DNA from 2 places in the Paenibacillus sp. QJM3NY_38 genome. Region 2 is predicted to be linked to the other one. Evidence: a T-box and tRNA genes for the amino acid it is inferred to sense, from the RefSeq annotation. Region 2 holds a T-box; the other holds one or more tRNA genes.
The links. A T-box is a leader RNA that pairs with one kind of tRNA and senses whether it is charged. The one in region 2 lies ahead of tyrS (tyrosine--tRNA ligase), so its partner is inferred to be a tRNA-Tyr.

Region 1: it encodes a tRNA-Tyr, which carries the amino acid that the T-box ahead of tyrS (tyrosine--tRNA ligase) is inferred to sense. The anticodon was not compared.

Annotation. Positions count from the first base shown of each region.
Region 1 is NZ_CM149665.1:6,239,722-6,248,369, forward strand. It holds gene zwf (glucose-6-phosphate dehydrogenase) at 1-156, opposite strand, end outside; gene AC0VZ8_RS28950 (YwmB family TATA-box binding protein) at 294-1,142, opposite strand; gene AC0VZ8_RS28955 (response regulator) at 1,446-2,090, opposite strand; gene AC0VZ8_RS28960 (sensor histidine kinase) at 2,074-3,147, opposite strand; gene liaF (cell wall-active antibiotics response protein LiaF) at 3,189-3,833, opposite strand; gene AC0VZ8_RS28970 (PspA/IM30 family protein) at 4,003-4,689, opposite strand; gene AC0VZ8_RS28975 (PspC domain-containing protein) at 4,691-5,170, opposite strand; gene AC0VZ8_RS28980 (PspA/IM30 family protein) at 5,173-5,850, opposite strand; gene AC0VZ8_RS28985 (hypothetical protein) at 5,919-6,218, opposite strand; tRNA gene AC0VZ8_RS28990 (tRNA-Leu) at 6,644-6,723, opposite strand; tRNA gene AC0VZ8_RS28995 (tRNA-Arg) at 6,732-6,808, opposite strand; tRNA gene AC0VZ8_RS29000 (tRNA-Cys) at 6,821-6,894, opposite strand; tRNA gene AC0VZ8_RS29005 (tRNA-Gly) at 6,906-6,980, opposite strand; tRNA gene AC0VZ8_RS29010 (tRNA-Gln) at 6,996-7,070, opposite strand; tRNA gene AC0VZ8_RS29015 (tRNA-His) at 7,087-7,162, opposite strand; tRNA gene AC0VZ8_RS29020 (tRNA-Trp) at 7,187-7,260, opposite strand; tRNA gene AC0VZ8_RS29025 (tRNA-Tyr) at 7,267-7,351, opposite strand; tRNA gene AC0VZ8_RS29030 (tRNA-Thr) at 7,356-7,431, opposite strand; tRNA gene AC0VZ8_RS29035 (tRNA-Phe) at 7,454-7,529, opposite strand; tRNA gene AC0VZ8_RS29040 (tRNA-Asp) at 7,598-7,674, opposite strand; tRNA gene AC0VZ8_RS29045 (tRNA-Met) at 7,705-7,781, opposite strand; tRNA gene AC0VZ8_RS29050 (tRNA-Val) at 7,802-7,877, opposite strand; tRNA gene AC0VZ8_RS29055 (tRNA-Glu) at 8,054-8,128, opposite strand; tRNA gene AC0VZ8_RS29060 (tRNA-Ser) at 8,145-8,236, opposite strand; tRNA gene AC0VZ8_RS29065 (tRNA-Asn) at 8,242-8,317, opposite strand; rRNA gene AC0VZ8_RS29070 (23S ribosomal RNA) at 8,474-8,648, opposite strand, start outside.
Region 2 is NZ_CM149665.1:2,249,657-2,258,304, reverse strand. It holds gene AC0VZ8_RS09935 (HPr family phosphocarrier protein) at 16-261, opposite strand; gene AC0VZ8_RS09930 (aminopeptidase) at 357-1,472, opposite strand; gene AC0VZ8_RS09925 (hypothetical protein) at 1,604-2,431, opposite strand; gene AC0VZ8_RS09920 (sensor domain-containing diguanylate cyclase) at 2,535-4,526, opposite strand; gene rpsD (30S ribosomal protein S4) at 5,059-5,661, shown strand; gene tyrS (tyrosine--tRNA ligase) at 5,747-7,000, opposite strand; T-box leader at 7,052-7,310, opposite strand; gene AC0VZ8_RS09905 (transglycosylase domain-containing protein) at 7,455-8,648, shown strand, end outside.

The sequences.
Region 1 (8,648 bases), 3.3 Mb from region 2:
GCCGATTACCGCAAAATCCTCATCCAGTTTTCCTTCACGATAAAGACTGTAGATCGCCGGAAACAACTTACGTCTTGCCAAATCACCAGTCGCTCCAAAGATGAAAAATACAGCTCCCGGTGTCTTCATTGTATCTAGATTTTGATTTTCAGCCATGGCTCCTCATTCTTTCTATGAATTATAGTGTATTTTTATGCATCGGCACTTAACTCGATGTGATGACATTTTAGCATATTCATTTCAAGTATGCTATCTCATTCCGCATTTTTTCATCCGAGTTTCAGAAATCATTTTCAATATTCTATTGTAATGACAGGAAATCCGATCGTTATTCTACTACTTTTCTTCATCGAATCTTCATGCACCGCGATCTGCATATGAATCGGCGTGTCGCCACTCATCACAAAAGCACCCAGTGAAGGAACCTCATATGAACGGCTTTGTGTTGTGTCATCTGCATAATCCTCAACGGGGCGAAGCGAGAGTTTTTGGGCTACAGCCTCTTCTACCTGAGCCATCGTTCCATCAACGCTAGCCGTCTCCGTTGCATATCCTTGAATGGACGCATTCCAGGAGTTCGGTATGCCTGCTTGCTTCATCATCTCTTGAATCTGCTGCTGTAGGGTCATCATTTCCCGGGACTGTCCACCCGCTTCTCCTACAAGCATGGCTCTGACATAACTATGACCCTCCTTCGTGAAAGCCCAGTCCAGATGCAGCGATACACCGGAGAGCACGCCTTCTGCTTGGAATACCTCATTTCCCTGAAGCTGGGACGTCGTAATCCCGGAGAGCCCCATTGTACGAGCCAGCTGCTCAGCTGTTGTCTTAGCTTGATCCTTGGGTATGGAATTTATCATTTCACCTTGAATTTTTACCGTGAGGATTGCCGAAGGCTCCATATGCTCTTCCCCAAGCGCTGCCAGAAGCGTTAGATCGCTTCCTGCAGTCCCCCCGGCTCCAGTTGTTCCATTGACACCTGCTTCTCCCGTTCCGCCCGAAGCTGAAGTTGACGCTTCCCCTGCATGCGGAGCGGATTCGTTTCGATTGCTGTCCGCTGTTCCCGCAAAACCCGCCATCATACCTGCTGCCCCGCACAGCAACAACATCATCACAATGATCTGTATACGCATCTTCCGCATGGTCAGTCACGCCTCCCCGTCCGAATCTATCAATCTAGTAAAAGGATGGCCTTGGCACCACGGATTTATACCTCGCTTTTTAAAAAGATCCTCCATCGGGCTGTATGTAGAGATTCCTTCTTCCCTGTCAATAAATAAAAAAAAGCTCCCGCCGGGAGTCTTTAAGTCTGTCTCTCTTTGTTTACATGGATATGTTTATAACTCACGCATCGCATCATGGATCTGCTTTCGTACCATGTTCAACAACTCAGCATCTTGATATGTTTATGTCACGACCATCGCATAAAAAAGAGCCGGCATTTCTTACTCAGCCAGCCCATTTTTATAAGCGTAGATGGCAGCCTGGGTTCGATCCTCTACCCCCAGCTTGCCTAAAATATTCGTTACATGAAACTTCACGGTTTTGATGCCTATAATCAAATCATCAGCAATATCCTGATTCGACTTGCCCTGCGCCACCAGTCGCAGCACTTCCATTTCCCGGTCCGTAAGGTCGTTATGCGCCGGAGCTTCATTTTGCGGATGCCGGAATCGATTCATCATCTTGGAGGCAACCTGCGACTCCAGCACCGACTGCCCGCGTGCGGCTGCACGTATAGCATCAGCTACTTCAGAAGCACGGGATGTCTTCAATAAATAACTGAACGCACCTGCTTCAATAACCGGATACATCTTCTCATCGTCCAGATAGCTGGTCAGTACAATGACCTTAAGATTTGGAAACTGATTCATCAATTGGCGCGTCGTCTCGATTCCATCCATTCCGTCCATCACCAAGTCCATCAGCACCACATCAGGATGATATTCCTGCGCTAAGCGTATCCCTTCCTCGCCGCTGCCCGCTTCACCAACCACCTCGATGCCGTCCTCTGTACCAAGCACAGCCGCTAAACCGATCCGGACCATCTCATGATCATCCACCAGCAGCACCTTAATCGGCGTTTCCATCTACATCCCCCCGTTTGCGTTCTTCGTTTATGAGTGGCACAACGATCTCAATTCGAGTCCCTTTACCCGGTGCTGTTATGAATTGTACCGAGCCCCCGATCTCCGTCACCCGTTCCTGCATCGTCGATAGACCGTAGGAAGTCTGTTTCTTGTCATCCAATTCAAATCCGATCCCATCGTCCCGCAGCATCACCCGAACGGTGTTCTGCCTGCGGTGAATACGGATATCCATTTTCTCTGCTTTCGAGTGTCTGAGGGTGTTCGACATGGCTTCCTGGATAATCCGGAACAGATGATTTTCGATCCCTTTGAGCAAATGTATGTCATCGTCCATTTCAAACGTAATTTCCATAGGTACTTTGATTCGCAGTTCCTTAATCAGTTCACGCAGCCCCTGCTCAAGTGCCTTTCCTTCGAGATAAACCGGCCGTAGATGAAGAAGAAGCGCCCTCATCTCGGACTGGGCCACAGCCGACATTTCCTCGATCAGAGCCACCTGGCGCTGCGCTTTGTCAAAATCCTTATCCAGCGTCCTGCCCACAGCGGTTGCCGTCATCGAGATGGCAAACAGCTGCTGAGAAACCGCGTCATGGAGCTCGCGCGCCAGACGCTGCCTCTCTTCCACAATCGCCGTAACCCTGGCCTGCTCGGCAAGCTGGGCATTGTTCGTAGATAACCGCTGCAAGGAAGACACCTGATCCTCCCAGCGTTTGCTGATCTTCACCAGCTGTTCTCCAAGCCGGCCCACTTCGTCTTCGCCGATGTCCGGCATTACGTCCGTAAGGCTGCCTTTTTCCCAGTTCACCAGCGTTTCCCTCACAAGATCGACCCGTCGTTTTACCCGGTATCCCTGGAAGAAGCCATAGATCGCTCCCAGCCCAATCGGCAGCAATACGATGGTAATGCCGGCTTCGATCCGGTTCTTCCACGTCTCAAACGGTTGAAGATAACCATATGTATATAATAAATATAGGACAACGAGCATGACAACCAATCCCAGAAGGGTCCCCTCACGCATACTTCGGGTAATCATATTTGCTTTCTTTTCCGTTTCCACGGGGCAACCCTCCTGAATGGTTTACACAAAACTTACGTTTATTATGTCATTCTTATATTCAAATCTCCGCCTAAATAAGAAACAATAAATTTTACTTTATATTCACTGGTCTCATAATTGGGTGATTTATACCGCACGCGGTTTAATATGCCGGTTTCCTTCCGGTCGTCCATATGAATGGAGCCAAACAGGATGGATGCTTCGATCTCCACCCCATAATAGTCCGGGATCATCAGATCAATATCCCCCAGCATTCCATGGAACATCAGGACCGTTTGGCGTTCCTCCGGAAGGGCCAGGGACAGATCCACATCCGCCTCTCCCAGCACATGCCACACACTCAGACTGCGCATCACCCACGGAGCCCGGTCCCAATCAAAGTTGGACATAAAGTTCTGCTTCTGAATGTACTTCGTCGTGGTATGAGCTCGTTTGGACTTGCCATAAAAAATACCTAGCGATATCAAGCTGATGCCGATAATCAACATGAGATGCTCCAGCAGCAGCAGTACGGCACCTACTCCGAGCAGAATGTATCCCTTCTTCACATGTCCATGTTTGATCTGAAGGACACCTGCAAACATGAGTAACAGGGCGACAATGGTGAAGAAACCAAACCACCGGCCGAAAAGCATAATAAAACCCAAGCTGATTAAACCAACTGCTATCCAGCGGTTTCTGTCCATGTCGCACCTCCTTGATGACCAAGATATAAGCTCGGAAAAGCCATATCAGTGAGACGTTCCCCACTGTATGGCTTTGCCTGTACTATACGACAATCTCATTCGTATAGCATATCATATGAACATGGTGTTCGAATACGGTTTAATCTTATTTTGCTGACTTGCTAAGGAATTACTCGGACTTCGAAGAATTCCCCATTTTGTTTTTCAAAGCTTGCAGCTGCTCATCCACCTTCAATTGCTTCTCAGCGTCCACGGGGCTTGTGTATACTGCATTGTTAGGACGGTATGGGGCGCGAAGCACATCAGCTTCTGCTTCCATTTGCATGATTTTTTCCTCCATGCGATGGAAGCCCATCGAAGCACTACCGCTTTCGATTGTGTGCAGGCTGCTCACTTGAGACATTTGCTTCTTCGCTTTAGCCATTTGAGCGCGGGCTACAAGCTCATTGCGCTTGTTGCGCATTTTGTAGAACTCGTCTTTCATTTCATGCAGCTGAGCTACAAGTTCTTTTGCTTGAGTCTCGGATTGCAGGTGCAATTCCACGTACTCGGTTTCTTTTTGATCGAAATAGATTTTTTCTTCAAGCAGCTTGCGAGCCACTTCTTCTTGACCATTCTTCAGAGCCAATTCAGCTTGAGCTTCACGTTGTGCCGCCATCTTCACAGCCTCATCGACGCGCTGCTTCATACGACGCTCATTAGCCATTTGCTTCGCAACCGTTACCTCTGCTTCATGAATTTCTGCCTCCATGTCGCGCAGGTACTGGTTCAACATTACGATCGGATCCTCTACTTTATCCAGCAGTTCATTCACCGATGCTTTCGTCATATCCTTAATTCTTTTAAATACTCCCATGTTATTTATCTCCCTTCTCATAGTTCGAAAGTTTTTTCTTCAATTCTTCGATTTCTTTTTGCATTGCTTTTCTTTCAATATCCTTCATCATCGCATCCAGATCGGAATCCGTTGACGCGTTGTTTCTTGCACCATTGGGACGGTCATATTTGGGACCAAAGCTACTATGCTCATTAGGATAGCCTTGACGTCCATAAGAATCATTATAGCTGTTGTAGCCTGGTCCAGGGCCCGGATGATCGTTGTAACGGTATCCGCCGCCATGTCTGCCCTGTGGACCATACGGATCGTGATAATACGGCTCCTTAGGTACTACAAGGGATGCAATCAGATAGATCAACAGCGTTGTACCGCCTGTAAAAAAGATACTGACTACAAATATGATTCTAAGTAGGGTAGATTCGACTCCGAAATGATCGGATATACCGCCGATCAACCCTGTGAACATTTTGTCTCGGGTGGAACGGTACAATCTAGTCATGGTTACTCCTTTCCGCTGTTATTCAGCTTTTGCTTCAGGCGGGCAAGTTCTTTTTCTAATACAGTGGAGACCGATTCACCAGCCTGTTCCATGTATTCCTGCCCCATGCGGCGTAAATCGCGAAGACTTCTGGCTTCCAGTTCCCAGTCGCTGATACGGTCTTCGAGGCGATTGAACATCTTCGGTACGTCATGACCGCCGCCGTAGGAGCCCGTACGTTCATTCATTTTCTGCTGAAGACGAAGGGTTTCCACTCGGGCAACATAATATTGACGTTTGCTGTATACCGTCTGATATTCCATCCGCAGCTCGCCGAGCTGCTCCTCGATTTCTTTTAGCGACTCCAGGCTTGAGGACAACAGGCCTTGATACTGCTCGATCTTTTCCTCGTAGATCAATTTCTCCTGCAATGCCAGCTTGGCAAGATGTTCTTCGCCGGCCTTCAGTGCAAGCAGTGCCTGCTCTTCGCGTTTATATCGCATGGATTCGGCTTGATCCACCTGCTGCTTCAGCTGTCTGGAATGTACTTGGCATTGCTGCTGCAGCTTCTCAGCCTCAGCAATGTCCTGTCTGGTTGAATGTAGGAACTGGTCGATCAATCGAACCGGATCCTGGCTCTGCTCGAGCTTTTCATTCAATGTTGCTACGGTTATGTCTCTTATCCGCCGGAAAACACTCATATTGGCTTAGCCCTCCTCATCTATCATGATCTGTTGTTCATGCATGTTATTTAATGTAGTGGTTATTATCAATAACGGGGTCTACCATTCTTCAACCGGGACACCCCGTAAATGATCAAGATAACTCCAAAGATCGGACCGATCAGCCAAGACAGTTTACCCATCAACCAGATCACACCGATACCGAGAATAACCCATCCCATCAAGGTGTTACCTCTCCGGATCCCGTAGTATCCCAAAGCGACCATCAGGATTGGAATTAGAAGACTGAACAACCATCCAAGCAGAGGACCGAATACTCCAAGGAGAACCAAGATCCCTACACCAATCAACAGGATACTCATTCCATTTCCTTTTGAATTTCTCATTTATACACCGCCTTTCTGTTGTTTGATCGTTGTTTCTTTTGTTCAACCTTATGACTCTATTCTAGGTAATTTCGAGTTTCGCTAAAACGGCCTGGGGACGGTTTTTGGACCTAGACCTAAGGCGGGGCCTTCTACAGACCTACGTCCAACCCTGCACTGGATCGATGATTCGATGGGTTAGCCTGTGTAGATGAGTTCATCTGGATAATCTTTGTTTTACCTATAAAGAACGTGGTTTCTAATGATAGTTTAGTTTTTAGGAGTGTAGCTCGAGGAAGCTCCGAAGGTGATAGAAAAGCCCTCGCGATTACTGGAGAGGTAACAAGAAGAATGGAGTCTAATATTAAAATCACGAAGAAGCCATCGATGTAGATGCAACAAAAAAAGGAATGCAGACGTTTAACGTCTACATTCCTTTTGGATGATGCCGGTGAAGGGACTCGAACCCCCACGGTTTCCCTCACGATTTTGAGTCGCGCGCGTCTGCCAATTCCGCCACACCGGCTTACATTATGGCGTGCCCTAAGAGATTCGAACTCCTGACCTTTTGATTCGTAGTCAAACGCTCTATCCAGCTGAGCTAAGGGCACATAAGTTTGTAATGGAGGCGCCACCCAGATTCGAACTGGGGATAAAGCTTTTGCAGAGCTGTGCCTTACCACTTGGCTATGGCGCCAGAAATAAAAATGGAGCGGACGACGGGAATCGAACCCGCGACCCTCGCCTTGGCAAGGCGATGCTCTACCGCTGAGCCACGTCCGCAAACATAAAAATCAATGGCTGGGGATATAGGATTCGAACCTATGCATGACGGAGTCAAAGTCCGTTGCCTTACCGCTTGGCTAATCCCCAATATGATTTTGTAATATGGGGCGATCGAGGGGAATTGAACCCCCGAGTGCCGGAGCCACAATCCGGTGCGTTAACCACTTCGCCACGACCGCCATATTGAAACACTGTGATACGATTGGCAGGGGCAGCAGGAATTGAACCCACACTAACGGTTTTGGAGACCGCTGTTCTACCTTTAAACTATGCCCCTAAAAACTGGTGGAGGATGATGGATTCGAACCACCGAACTCGAAGAGAGCAGATTTACAGTCTGCCGTGTTTAGCCACTTCACTAATCCTCCAGAATGGTGCCGGCGAGAGGACTTGAACCCCCAACCTACTGATTACAAGTCAGTTGCTCTACCAATTGAGCTACACCGGCATATAAAGTTATAAAACGTACATGGTGGCTCGGGACGGAATCGAACCGCCGACACGAGGATTTTCAGTCCTCTGCTCTACCGACTGAGCTACCGAGCCTTAAAGCTCTTCGCGAACTTTGACGGAACCCATATCGGATACTCATCTCATCCCAAAGTTGTAAAGAATGGCGGAACTGACGGGATTCGAACCCGCGATCTCCTGCGTGACAGGCAGGCATGTTAGGCCTCTACACCACAGTTCCACGAGGCATTATCGCTATTGCGATATAAATTGGTTGCGGGGGCAGGATTTGAACCTACGACCTTCGGGTTATGAGCCCGACGAGCTACCGAACTGCTCCACCCCGCGTCATTATAAAGGTGTATAAATGGTGGAGGCTGAGGGGATCGAACCCCCGACCCTCTGCTTGTAAGGCAGATGCTCTCCCAGCTGAGCTAAGCCTCCGTAACAAAGCGACTTTTATCATATCAAAATCTGATATAAGAAGCAAGTGTTTTTTTAAAGAAAGTGGTGACCCGTAGGGGATACTCTCACTTCGTTCGAGACTGCGAAGTCAATGCTTACGAAGTTATCCTCCGACGAACCGACGGGATTCTCATCCCCTGATGCAATTAAGAAAGTGGTGACCCGTAGGGGATTCGAACCCCTGTTACCTCCGTGAAAGGGAGGTGTCTTAACCCCTTGACCAACGGGCCTTGCTTAAAATAATAGTGGCGGAGAGAGAGGGATTCGAACCCTCGAGACGCTTTTGGCGCCTACACGATTTCCAATCGTGCTCCTTCGGCCAACTCGGACACCTCTCCATAAATGGCTCCCCGAACAGGACTCGAACCTGTGACAACTCGATTAACAGTCGAGTGCTCTACCAACTGAGCTATCAGGGAACAATATTCAATTCAAGTGATTGATCACCTGAAAACTAGATACGAAACGATCTTTGCAGCACATTAGAATTCGTAGCATTCACCCGATGTGGTATCGGGGTCCCCGGAAAGTATTCGGCGTTGCTTCAAAGCTTCGCTTCACTTTTTGGGGTGATTTTGGATAAGCCCTCGACCGATTAGTATTGGTCAGCTCCATGCATTGCTGCACTTCCACCTCCAACCTATCTACCTCGTCGTCTTCAAGGGGTCTTACTAATTGGGAAATCTCATCTTGAGGGGGGCTTCACGCTTAGATGCTTTCAGCGCTTATCCCGTCCGTACGTAGCTACCC
Region 2 (8,648 bases):
CGTTTTTGGCGAATGTTATTCAGCCACGACGGATACATTCAAGCCATGCTTGGTGAATACGTCGATCATTGCTTTTTTAGCTTCATCGGCATCAGGACCATGTACATGCAGTTCATAGCTTTGGCTGTTGACAAGCGTTGTGAACAGACCCAGGATGCTCTTCACATCAATGTACTTGTTCTCCGCCTGTAAAACGATGGAGGATGAGAATTGGCTGGCGGTTTGCGAAATTTCTACGATAGATTGATTGTTATTGGACATACGAATCCCTCCGTAACTTTAGGATCTGAATAAAGCTCATCACTGCACCTTCATGATACATTGAATCCGTTTTCTTATGCAACATTTTTTCCAATCTATTTAAGATTTTCCGGATTTAACGCTGCCAGTTCTGGAATAACAAATATACCATCCTTGCGAATGAGACGGTCATCAAAGTAGATTTCCCCGCCGCCGTACTCCGGACGCTGGATCAGCACGAGATCCCAGTGAATCGAGGAACGATTGCCGTTGTCTGTTACATCATATGCTTGACCTGGCGTAAAATGCAGGCTTCCCGCGATTTTCTCGTCAAACAGAATATCTTTCATCGGTGTCAAAATGTACGGGTTGAAGCCGATGGCAAACTCGCCGATATATCTTGCACCTTCGTCCGCATCAAGGATCTCGTTCAGCCGCTTCGTGTCGCTGCCTGTTGCTTCGACGATTTTTCCGTTTTCAAAGCGGAATTTAATATTTTCGAAAGTGACGCCATTGTAAAGAGTCGGTGTATTGTAAGCGATCGTTCCGTTAACCGAATCACGAACAGGCGCTGTGTATACCTCGCCATCCGGAATGTTTTTCTGGCCGGAGCATTTCTCCGCGCCGATGTTCTTGATCGAGAAGCTGAGGTCCGTTCCCGGTCCCACGATGCGAACCTTGTCGGTATTTCTCATCAGCTCGGCCAAAGGATCCTGCGCGCGGTCCATTTTGGAGTAGTCCAGATTGCACACATCGAAGTAGAAATCCTCAAACGCCTCCGTGCTGGTGTTGGCAAGCTGCGCCATGCTGGCGTTCGGATAGCGGAGAACCACCCATTTCGTACGCTTGACACGCTCTTCGCTATGTACGGGATGCGAGTAAAGTGCATTGTACAGCTTCATGTTTTCCTCAGGCACGTCAGCCATATCGTTGACGTTCTCGCCTGCGCGGATACCGATGTAACAATCCATTTTCTTCATGCGCTCAAGATCCAGCTCAGCCCACAGCTCAAGCTGCTCCTTGTTTGCGTTCTTTAGCATTGCCCGTTGAACCGTGCGATCTGTCAATTGCACGAACGGGCGGCCGCCTTGATTCGAAACCTCCTCAATGATGGCATTCAGCAGATCGCGCTCCGATCCGATCATTTCAATGTGCACATTTTCGCCTGGCTGCATATCTACCGAATAGTTCACGAGATTTTGAGCCAGTTTTTGAATTCTGGGATCACGCATATGTCATATCCTCCTTATGATGACTGTTCCCCTACATATGAATTGAACAGCGGTAAATTTATAAATTATTGTAGCATGCAACCAACACGAAGTCAGCGTTCATCGTTAAAAAAATTTTCATGGCTGATCTTTCAATAACCGGTAAAAGTAACATCGGACAGCAGCGTTTCCGTGCGGGTTCTGCCCTGCTCGTCAACAAAAAACAACGTTCGTTCCATAGTCAGTCTGGTAGGAAGCTGTTTTTTTTTGTTAATCGTTACATGAGAGACCGAAACGGCATCCGCCTTGCTGAGCATGTTCTTCATTTCATTATAGTCTCGCTCCCAGACGGCCTTCAGTCGTTTACGAACCTTAGGATCTGCACTGTATAGCGGATCCCCTTTGCGTTCGATCCGCGCAGCCAGCGCCTTCATCTGCTCATCCAGCGATCCATAGACCATATTGGCTGCCGCCTCGGGTGACAGCTCGATTCGCAGCACCTTGGTTCCTCTTGCCGCCCCCAGTTCCTGGGTCACCGTCTTCTCCGACTTTCCGATATACTCCAGCAGTTCCAGCGGATTCAGGCGGGTGATCCACATTTCTTCGGCATGTTCCGATGACAGCGTGCTCCACTTGCCTTCTTTGCGCTTCAGTGCCACTGTAAGTCCATCTGATTTATATACCGAATCCGCTGATACCTTATCCTTCTGTATTGTTGTCCCTTTGTCCCTTGATGATAGTGTCAAATCCGTATGATGCTGCAGATTGCCTTCAAATGCCAAACTTTGCTGAAACGGTCCGTTTTCTCCGATCCGAATCGCTGCTTCTCCCCGAAAAGAGAAATTATCAACGCCCGACAGCCCCGACAGGGCACGGTTAAACGACTCTTCGGCAGACAACTGCTCCTGCCAGGCACATCCGGTTAGGCAAAAGACGAATAAAACCATTCCGATGACGCTCCGTGATCTTCTCATTCTCATAATCATCAGCCTCTCGTTGATCTTGCTCTTAGGCTATCCGCGGCCCCTTACATTATGCAGATTACAGAAAAAACCCTGCAGCCACTAAATAGCTGCAGGGTATTTAATCCAGTCCGATTTCAGCTTCCGCCCTCTCCACGACAATCCGGTTGCGGCCGCCATTCTTCGCTTCGTAAAGGGCCATATCCGCTCGATAGAAGAGAGACTCTACGCTGATCTTGTCATTGGTCCAGTTCCATTCGGAAATTCCGCAGGACACCGTTACGCGGGGATCGGTCTCTTCCGATACCCTTATGCGAATCCGTTCGGCGACCTGCATCGCCTGTTGAATGCCGAGTCCCGGCAAATACACGGCAAGCTCTTCACCGCCCCAGCGGGCTGGAATATCGCTGTGCCGTATCGTTGTCTTCACGATGCTGCTGACCTGCTTCAGAATTTTGTCCCCACGCTGGTGACCGAACGTATCATTGACCTGCTTGAATTCATCGATATCCACAACGATGAGAGAACCGCAAAAATCACGGTTCTGACATTCATGGATCATTTCGTCAAGATAATGTCTCGCATACAGTTCAGTCAGCATATCCCGGTTAGCCATTCTCCTCACTTCCGCATGCAGAAAAGCATTGCCGATAGCCAGACCAATATGGCTGGTCAGAGCTTGAAGCAGCCGATAGCTGTCATAGGAAAAATAATGCGGCTTCGCATGGGTGAGAAGAACAACGCCCCGTACTTCACCGTTAACGGTTAGCGGAGTAGCAATCATCGAGCTGGAATGGGTACTCTCCATCAGTCTGGATTCCGCCGGACGTTCTTCGTGATAGTCTGACAGGATGAGGGGCTCCTTCGAATGATAGACTAGGCCGCCCAAACCATAATCCTTCTCAAAGACCTCCTTGGAAAGCCACTCAGCGTTGCAGGATACCACTTCAAGACCGCCAAGCTCCTCGTTATAAATCAAAATGCAGCAGTAATCGGCTTCAAGAATCTTTAGCAGCTCATGGTTGGCAAATTGAAATATCTCCGCCAAATGCAGGCTTTTGTTCAACCGCTGTGTCAGTTCATTAATCATACGGAGCTCATGAATCATCAGATTGGACTGCTCGTACAATTTGGCATTCTCAAAGGCGGTGCCGGCAGCGTCGGCCATCATCCCGAGCAGCTCCAGATCCATATCGGGCAGCTCGGACTTGTCCACTTCCACATGGAGTACGCCATAAACGCCCTGCTTGCCTCCCATGGGAATCCCGATTTCCACGATCGAATCGGATTCCTCATGTTCATCAATCGTGAGGGTACCCTCCATGAATGTCCGCACATAAACCTCTTTCTGCCAATGATGAAGCAGCAGAGGACGTACAAGCGGATGTCCACTCTCATGGTCCTGAGACATAAACAATTCGACTTTGGCCTTGGGATACAGCGCCAGGACACTGTCGATAGCCTCCACCAGCACGCTGTCCACATCAATCTGGACATGCATCCGTTTGACATACTGAAACATGATGGAACGCCTGTGCACCTCACGCTCAGCTTGGGTGTGGACTTTCTCCAGATCATCAGCAAACACGTACTCCAGCTTCCGATAGAAGCAGGAACGAAACAATAAGGCGTATGTTTCTGTCAGCATAAGTGATTGTTCCGACTCCATTGCCTGCGAGGAAACACTGACCATCACCGCAAATACATCACCATGAATCCGAGTGAAGAGCGGGACAGCGCACAGCACGCTTCCCTCAAACGAACCCTTTCCCATTCCTTGGGCCGCTTCCTTGGAGTTCAAAGCAAGCGATAATGTCTCATCTTCACTTCCATTAAGGTATTCCGTTATATCGGAAGCCCCTGTCAGCCAAGCTCCCTCATGAGAAAGAAGGGCCCAGCTGAATTTCTTCATCGCCTGTGTGCCTGCGCTTTCTCTTAGCCACTCCAGATAGCTGTCTGATATGAGAGGCTGAATATAAGGGAAATCATGAGGTGTAATATCCAAGCTCTGAAGCCAAAAGCAAGGCTCGTTTCCAGGAATTGGCCCGGCATCATGAAACATAACTGCAGAACCGGGAGAGCTTTCATACACTTTCCGTTGATCTTCTGACATATTGGGCGCTCCTTTGCACCATTATAAAAGGCCTATCCAAGACTGGCGTTCCGATTCATAATGTAAGGATCCATTGGCTGCCGCATGAATGGCGGTAACCCAGCTGTTCAACATGTTGGGAAGGTGCTACTTAAACACCAGATAGGTGTTACAATATGTAACTAGATAAATGAGACTACTTAATCCAATACCATCTTACTCTTTTCTACCCATTTTTGCATTAAAATTTATGCGTTTTTCACAATAATTTTAGGTCCATGGACCTATCGACAAAATTAGACAAAATCCAAGTTATAGTAAGTTGCAGGTTGAACTTGACTTTATATCATTACTTCATATAATATTTATTGTTGAGTAAGAATGCAATGCATTCCATGAATTTGGGCGGGTTGTGTCACCCTCACGTTATTTGTTACTGACAGGACAGCGGCTGAACTTTCCTGGCAGATCTTCCGGCGATTTCGGTAGAGCAAACAAATACGGCGCAAATAGAGCCCTAATGAAACTTTAATTAAAAAGGAGTCTATATAACATGGCACGTTACACCGGTCCTAAATTTAAATTAAGCCGTCGTCTGGGAATCTCCCTGAGCGGTACAGGTAAAGAATTGGCTAAACGCCCTTTCCCTCCAGGTCAGCATGGTCCTAACCAACGGAGAAAAGTCAGCAACTATGGTATGCAGCTTCAAGAAAAGCAAAAGCTGCGTCACATGTACGGCTTGGGCGAGAAGCAATTTAAAACCCTGTTTAACAAAGCAACTGGCATGAAAGGTATCGCTGGTGAGAACTTTATGTTCCTGCTTGAGAGCCGTCTGGACAACCTGGTTTACCGTCTTGGCTTCAGCAACTCCCGTGCGGGTGCTCGCCAATTGGTAGCTCACGGTCACGTGACTGTGAACGGCAAGAAAGTCGATATCGCTTCTTACGCTGTAAGCACTGGCGATGTAATCGGTCTTCGTGAAAGAAGCCGCAGCCTTTCCTCCATCAAGGAAGCTTTGGCTAACCGTGTACATCTTCCAGCTTACCTCGAGTTTGATGAAGCAGCAATGGAAGGGAAATACATCCGTCTTCCAGAACGTTCCGAACTTTCCCAAGATATCGATGAGAAACAAATCGTCGAATTCTACAACCGTTAAGATTAACTCGGAACCTAAAAACCCTGAAGGCCTTGGCCTTCAGGGTTTTTGCTGTCTAATTGAATCCTCCCCAAGTTCAATAAGCTTAGGAAAGCCTCAGTCTGGCAAATTTACGCCTGCCCACTTGAACCACATCCCCATCCTGAGGGACGATCTCACCGTAAATGTCGCTGCATTTCTCTCCATTCCATTTTACAGCCCCCTGCTGGATGCTCCGTCTTGCCTCGCCATTGGAAGCGGCAAAACCGAGTAGTGTCAGCAGCTTGATAAGCATAATCTTTCCTTCCTTCAATTCTCCTTCGGGTACCATATAAACCTCAATGTCTTCAGGAAGTGCCTTCTGCTGGAATACGGTCACAAAATGCTGCTGTGCAGCATCCGCAGCCTCCCGCCCATGATACATGCGAACGAGTCTGTGCGAGAGACTCATCTTGGCATCCCGGGGATGGACGATTCCGTCCCGGAGCCCCTTCTCCAAGCTGGTTACCTCCTCACTCGCCATGTCCGTAGCCAAGCTAAAGTATTTGAGCATGAGCTCATCCGGAACGGACATGGACTTACCGTACATCTCATTCGGCTCTTCATCGATACCGATGTAATTGCCCAAGCTCTTACTCATCTTCTGTACGCCGTCGAGCCCTTCAATAAGCGGCATCGTGATTGCAACCTGAGGCTCTGAGCCATGCTCCTTCTGCAGGGTGCGTCCCATCAGCAAGTTAAACTTCTGATCCGTCCCACCAAGCTCGACATCGGTCTTAAGCGCCACAGAATCCATCCCCTGCATCAACGGGTAAAAAAATTCATGGATGCTGATCGGAAGCCCGCTCTGATACCGTTTTGTAAAATCATCGCGCTCGAGCATCCGTGCCACCGTAACCTTTGCCGATAAGCTGACCACATCGGCAAAAGTCATCGGCGCAAGCCACTCGGAGTTGTAATATACCTTCGTTTTTTCAGGATCCAATACCTTGTATATTTGTTTTTTGTACGTTTCCGCATGCCGTCTAACATCTTCTTCCGACAGCTGCTTACGCGTTTCGGATTTCCCTGTCGGATCTCCGATTCTGCCGGTAAAGTCCCCAATGATGAGCTGTACTTCATGTCCGAGCTCCTGGAACTGACGCAGCTTCTGCAGCACGACGGTATGCCCGACGTGAAGATCGGGCGCTGACGGGTCCATTCCCAGCTTCACGCGCAGCGGCTCGCCGGTTACAACCGATTTCATCACCTTCTGCCTCATCGCTTCTTCCGGGATGATCTCCACTGCTCCACGGGAGATCACCTCCATCTGCCGTTCCACCTCTTGCTGCTGAACGTTCGATATACCATCCCATTTCATGTTTCCGCACGCCTCCCTCTATTTATGAACGCAAAAAAGCTCCTACTCATCCCAAGGGACGAGTAGGAGCGCTCGCGTTACCACCCTAATTAAAATCCGTTACCAAAAGGAACGGATTTTCACTTCATTGCCATAACGGGTTGTCATCCCGGAACCGGACTACTGTCACAGCCGCACAGGTGTACGGCTCTTTTTCCCCCGGTCAGCTCCGGACGGTAATTCAAAGGGGCTCGTTATCGGTTTGCACCACCCACCGACTCTCTGGAAACGAAAGGTTCCGCCTTCTACTGGGGTCCTTCAAAGCTTTTCACGATATGAACTTTGCATTATTTGTATCACATGCTTTCCGAAAAAGTCAATCTTCCTCAAAAAAGGACACGCTATATAGGGACACATGATTCAAAACCTTCGATTTATGCTATAATAGGTGCGTTAAAAGGAGGAGTATACATTCATGGTTGAGGAGAAAAAACAAGAGCCTGAAAAACAGAAGAAACCGCGTAAACGGTCCTTTCTGCGGGTGCTCGGATCCGTCATCGGATGGCTCTTTGTGGTGGGTCTGATGGGCGTTTTGTTCGCCGGAGGAGCCGTAGCTGGCTACGTGACCTCTATTGTTGAGAATGAGCCGGTAAGATCCAGAGCTCTCATCGAGAATACGGTGAACGACAATGCCATAACGGGCTTCGCCTACTTCGCGGATGGCTCACCGATCGGGCAGCTTAGAACCGAAGAAGACAGACGACCTGTGGAATTCAAGGATATTCCCCAGCTTGTTAAGGATGCCGTCGTATCCATAGAAGACAACCGTTTTTATACACATAAGGGTGTTGACATAAAAGGTACCGCTCGCGCCGTAAAAGAACGCGTGCTGAACGAACCGGTTCAAACCGGGGGCAGCACGTTGACGCAACAGCTGGCCAGGCTCACTTTTTTAAGTCGCGACAAAACCGATAACCGCAAGGTAAAAGAAATGCTGCTTGCCATGCGGATGGAACGCTTTTTGAGTAAAGACCAAATTTTAACAGCCTACTTGAACAAGGTTCCTTACGGCAACGGTTCCAGCGGATACCAGCTGTTCGGGATCAAGGCTGCCGCAAAAGGAATATTCAACATTAACAAGCTGGATGATCTGAACGTGGCTCAAGCTGCATATTTGGCAGGTCTGCCGCAGCTTCCATCCTCCTACTCGGCCTTCAACGGCAAAGGAGAATTTGACGAGAAAGCATTTAACCGGGCAGTAAACCGGCAACACCGCGTGCTGGCAAGCATGCTGGAAGAAGGCAAAATAACGCAAGCCGAATATGAAGAGGCCAAGGCATTCGATATCAAAAAATCGCTTGCTCCTCGCACACAGAAGGCCTATGTGACTTATCCTTATCTCATGATGGAAGTAGAACGTCAAGCATCGAATATTCTGATGCAGCTGAGCGAGGAAGCGGAAGAGAACGCAAAAGGCACGCAAGCGAACTCCGATCTGATGGATGCTTCCCGGGCCCAGCTCAGCACCGGCGGTTACCGTGTTTACACCACCATCGACCGGACATTATACAAGACCATGCGATCCATTGCTGAGGATGACAGCAACTACTTGCCTGACAGCCAGGAAAAAGGAATGGAGCAGACCGCCGCGATGATGATCGACAACAAA